DNA from 2 places in the Corynebacterium felinum genome. Region 1 is predicted to be linked to the other one. Evidence: predicted binding sites of a transcription regulator. Region 1 holds the regulator's gene; the other holds the start of a gene.

Evidence for each region. The regulator LexA, encoded in region 1, represses DNA repair genes until DNA is damaged. The targets are predictions, from matches to a motif close to CGAACANNTGTTCG.
Region 2: CFELI_RS08915 (SAV_6107 family HEPN domain-containing protein) is a predicted target of LexA. The motif match lies at 1,470-1,483, and genes of this name have one in related genera.

The regions. Positions count from the first base shown of each region.
Region 1 covers NZ_CP047209.1:1,774,575-1,777,036, reverse strand. Annotated here, with positions in the region: gene sugR (transcriptional regulator SugR) at 1-568, opposite strand, end outside; gene lexA (transcriptional repressor LexA) at 1,083-1,796, opposite strand; gene CFELI_RS07605 (hypothetical protein) at 2,204-2,462, shown strand, end outside.
Region 2 covers NZ_CP047209.1:2,093,919-2,096,380, reverse strand. Annotated here, with positions in the region: gene CFELI_RS08925 (methylenetetrahydrofolate reductase) at 1-635, shown strand, start outside; gene CFELI_RS08920 (GNAT family N-acetyltransferase) at 769-1,329, opposite strand; gene CFELI_RS08915 (SAV_6107 family HEPN domain-containing protein) at 1,643-2,068, shown strand; gene CFELI_RS08910 (DUF3040 domain-containing protein) at 2,276-2,462, shown strand, end outside.

The DNA.
Region 1 (2,462 bases):
CAGTTGACAGGCCGTGGTCCAAAGTCAGTGCGTTCGTGCCAATAAACGCCACCTCGGCGCGCATGAGGGCGAGGGTGCGTAGTGCAGTATCACCGACGACAGCTTGGGTAATACCACGCACACTGCCGCCAAGAAGCTGAATTTCATCCAGCCCGGCATTAGCAAGCGTCAATGCGATCGATAGCGAGTTAGTGACGATCGACCAGTGCTTTGCTGAAGGCTGCATTGCGATGAGGTCAGCCAGTGCAGCGGTCGTGGTGCCGGCATCAAGAAACATGCCACCCTGGGATTCGGGGAGGAATTTCAGGGCAGCTTGCGCGATAGAGTTTTTCGCGCCTGATGCTGAGCGCGCGCGGGTGTCGAGTGAATATTCTGCAGTTTGGAACGTTTGGTTCGCTACCGCACCGCCGTGCACGCGGTGCACCACGCCCTCGCGATCCAAAACTGCAAGATCGCGACGAATGGTTTCGGCGGTGACGTCGAAACGGGCAGCGAGCTCGGTTACGTTCACGCGTCCCTCAACGGCGGTCAAAGAGGCGATTTGGCGGCGGCGTTCCTCCGAGTACATGGCCCTAAAGTCACTCCTTCAAAATGTGAGTTGTCAACATGTGAGTTTTTCTGGGCAATGTGTGTTTTAGTGGGATCAAACGAAGATCCAGATACACTTGCCCGTTTCCGCATCCGTGGAAGCGGAAATTTCTCCACTCATTCTTGCACGCATTCTGTGATTTTTGTGCTTGTATTCTCAGAATGACAGTTTCAAACGGGCAGACTCTCACGGTCGGACGCGCGTTTTAGCACGAAGTATAGCGTCATGTGGTGCGCAAACCTCACAAATATGTGGCTTTGTGTGAGAGTATGTGATTCTTCATACAGGAGCTCTAATGGGGGTAGTTTTTCGGGGGTAGGTTTTGTGGGAAAGACGTATCTGAAGAGGCTTCAGGTTTTAGACATCAGACGAATTAGGTACGGCTAATGTGCCCACTGAGGTCAAAATCAAACATATAGGCAAAGCCTTCCCCGGAGAGCTTCATTGAAAGGTTGAAGTGGGGGAAGGCTAGTGTGAAAAATACAGAGGTGTTCTAGAGCTTGCGCAATACGGAGACTACCTTGCCAAGAATCTCAGTGTCGGGGGTAACGGCAATAGGGTCGAAGGCATCGTTGTGTGGCAGCAGCCAAATGCCAGTGGAGTCTTTGAAGAATTCCTTTACAGTCGCTTCATTGTCAATCATGGCAGCAACGAACTCGCCTTGTTCGGCGACCTTTTGCGAGCGGATAACAACGTAGTCACCGTTGAGAATTCCAGCATCGCGCATAGATTCGCCAACAACTTCCAGCATGAACAAATCGCCATCGCCGGTAAATTCCTCTGGCAGGGGATAGTAGGTGGAGACGTTTTCCTCAGCAAGAATTGGGCTTCCGGCAGCAATCGAACCTACAAGGGGGACGTACTGAGAAGCGGATGATTCTTCAAGTGGAGGAACGGCCTGGAGCTTCTTTTTTGGCTTTGGGCCCACCTTCGGAATGTTGTCATTTGGAAGGGTGCGAAGATCAACGGCACGTGGCTTATTAGGATCACGGCGCAAGTAGCCCTTACGTTCCAATTCTTTGAGCTGATACGCCACAGAGGAGGTGGACTGCAAGCCTGCGGCGTCGCCAATTTCGCGGATGCTTGGTGGATAGCCGCGCAGAACCACTGCATCGCGAATTACTTGAAGAATACGGCGCTGGCGTTCCGTGAGTTTTTCTTGACCTTGGCCCTGGGTGGCCGATTTAGGGCCTGGCTTCCGTGGCATGTTGTGGACTCCTTGGATCTGGTGTGGCTGGACAGTGTGGTGAAATGACACGTTCGAACAATGCTCTTGAATGAGACATGTCATAAACCTGAACCCCAATTGATGGTTGTTCGAAAATATTGGGGGAGGGTTTCGTGTTCGAAGGAAAAGTGTTTCTCTACTACCACCATAGCGGAAATGGGGGTAGAGACAAGACATTTGTTCGAAATTTTTTCAAAAGTGTTGACAGCATGTTCGAATATGGGCATAATTCGAACAAGAAAGATCAATTCGAACACACAGTCGCGTATCACTTCTGACATGTTTGTCTTGCTGCGTACGATTTCTCTTCAGTTAATACTTCAGAGTTCTCGTGAAATCGTTGATGCTCATTGGTGTTCCTAGTTGTACATGAAGAGAGGTTGCTCATGACTATCGCTGCATTTTCTCACAAGAATACCCCTGCTGTTCGTGCAGTGGTTGTCCCACCAGCGGCAGTGTGGAATGGTGGAAGGCTTATTGACCCGTTGATCGGCGAGCATAACGGAGTCGATTCTGGGGCCGGTTTGGGACATGTCTTTTATGATTCAGTTGTTCGAATGCCTGCGGGGGTGGATGGGGCGCATGGGGGACGGCGTGTCTCCGAGAATGCGTTGAGCTATTTTTGGGCAGTTTTCTTTGGGCTAA
Region 2 (2,462 bases), 320 kb from region 1:
TCGCTCTACGCGGCGACCCACCAGGAGGCGACCCACTCGGCGACTGGACCAAAATCGACGGCGGATACGAATACGCTGAACAGCTCATCCGACTGACCAAAAACCTCCCCGAAACGCAACACTTCCAAGTCGGCATCGCATCCTTCCCCGAAGGGCACTACCGCGCACCCACACTTGAAGCCGACACCGAATTCACCCTCAACAAGCTGCGCGCCGGGGCGGAATTTTCCATCACCCAAATGTTCTTCGACATCGACTACTACCTGCGACTGCGCGATAGGCTGGCCGCTGCCGACCCAGAACACGGCACCAAGCCAATCATCCCAGGTATTATGCCAATCACAAGCCTGCGTTCCGTACGCCGTCAAATCGAACTCTCCGGCGCGTACCTACCACCAGCACTCGAAGAACGCCTCGTGAAAGCCGCCGGTGGAAACGAAGAAGCCAACCGTGATGAAATCCGAAAAGTAGGCATTGAAGAATCCACCATCATGGCCGAACGCCTCATCGCCGAAGGTGTGCCCGACCTTCACTTCATGACGCTTAACTTCGCCCGCGCAACCCAAGAAGTCCTCCACAACCTCGGAATGGCCCCAGCCTGGGGGCCAGAACTCGGCCACGACGCCGTGCGCTAAAACAACGCTACAACCGCAATCGGAAAGCGCAACAAAGTTGAGAAAAACTCACGCCCTCAGCTGGTTACACGCAAGGACTATCCTGCTACCAGTTGGGGGCGTCGACAAGTATAAGGCAACTCAGCGCCCACGCCTATGGGCACGACGATGCAGTCGCGTGCAAAATAGCAAAAGGACGCTCATCGCCAGCAAACAACATTTGGCGAACAAAATCCTCAAAACCAAACCGACGATACAAACGAAACGCACCATTATCCTCCCCAGCAACCTCAGGGGTGGACAGCAAAATATGCTCCGACTGCGACTTCGCAATCAAGCTAGACAGTAGCTGAGTACCGATACCCTTGCCCTGCGCCTGCGGGCTGACATGAATCTCAGTCACTGAAAAATACTGACTCAAAATATTAAGCTGCCTCGGTGAAGCACCCCCCTGAAGTCGCAACGCACGCCGCACCTCCCGATCCCACCAATGCTCAGGCCTCCCCAGATAGCCATAAGCAACACCAAGAATATGCGTGTTGTTATGCGCAAGCACAGCGTGAAAATTCTTCTCCATCACCGCCGCGCGCCAAGCAGTAATCCGACTGTTTTTCATCGCAGGGTCGTAGCCCATCGCCTTGATATACACATCCACCAATGAAGGACACAGCACAGAAAACTCGTGGGGACTCAGGCTTTGGTAATAAACAGTCACATAAACAATCGAACCACGTTTAACCCGCGATTGCGAAGAGTAGCGCACAAAACACAAACGCACCCATCTCACACGTTCTGCACAAGGCCCACACTCGGAGCCGTTAAGGTGCCTATATTTGCTGGACAACCCCACAGCTTCAAACAACTGTTCTATAATAGGGGTAGGTCATGTTCGAGGCATTTTCTACACTTCACAACTAAAAAGCGACCAGGAAAACTACGCACCACATTCGGCACACGGTCAAGAGCACCAGCTCTGTGGACTACCCACGGTGCAGGCGCACAAATAGGAAAGAAAGGAGCGTCACATCATGAACACCGTTGTTTCTGCTACTACCCGTTTTGCCACCCGCAACAACGCAAGCGGCCAGTACATGCACCGCGCCCACTGGCTCATCGCGGAAGCCGTCACATACCGCAAACAACAACGCTACGATCTAGCACTCGATTCCGCCTATCAAGCAGCATTGCGTACAGCAGCCGCAGCTGTGGCACTGAGTCCTGTTGCGCGCCGGGTACGCAAACCAGCTTCGGCATGGGCGCAGCTGCGTCTCGTGGGCAAGGATGCTGCAGTGTGGGCGGATAAATGTGAGAAATATTCCAAACTTCGCTCCCACGCCCTTTCGGGGATTACAACAGATATAGATGTTGCACAGGTAGATGCACTGATCAACCTCGTTTCTGAGTTTATTGATGCAGTGGAGACACAGTCTGGCAGTTCCCCTGCCGCAGCCTAGGCTGATATTTTCTGCCCTCGTTGGTCAAGTGGGGAACTTTCCTACTACGCTTGACGTTAGATGAAGTAGAACAACCTTTTTCTAAGTGTGAAGTACCGTCACCAGCTGCAGAAGTGTTATATTTCGGCAGTGTTGTCACCCGCTAGTATTGTGTGGGTGGCGGTAATTTACGCCGACACTGTAGTTACGCGGATCCAGGGAGGAATAGTGGCACTTTCCGAACATGAGCAGAAGATGCTTCGGGAAATTGAGCAGTCGTTGCTGGCGGAAGACCCGCAGTTTGGCAAGTCTGTTGCGGCCGAAAGCTTCGGGGGCTCGCAAGGTGGTGTTACCTTGCGGGGGATTGCTGTTATTGTGATCGGCTTGGTTTTGCTCGTTGGCGGTGTGGCTATGA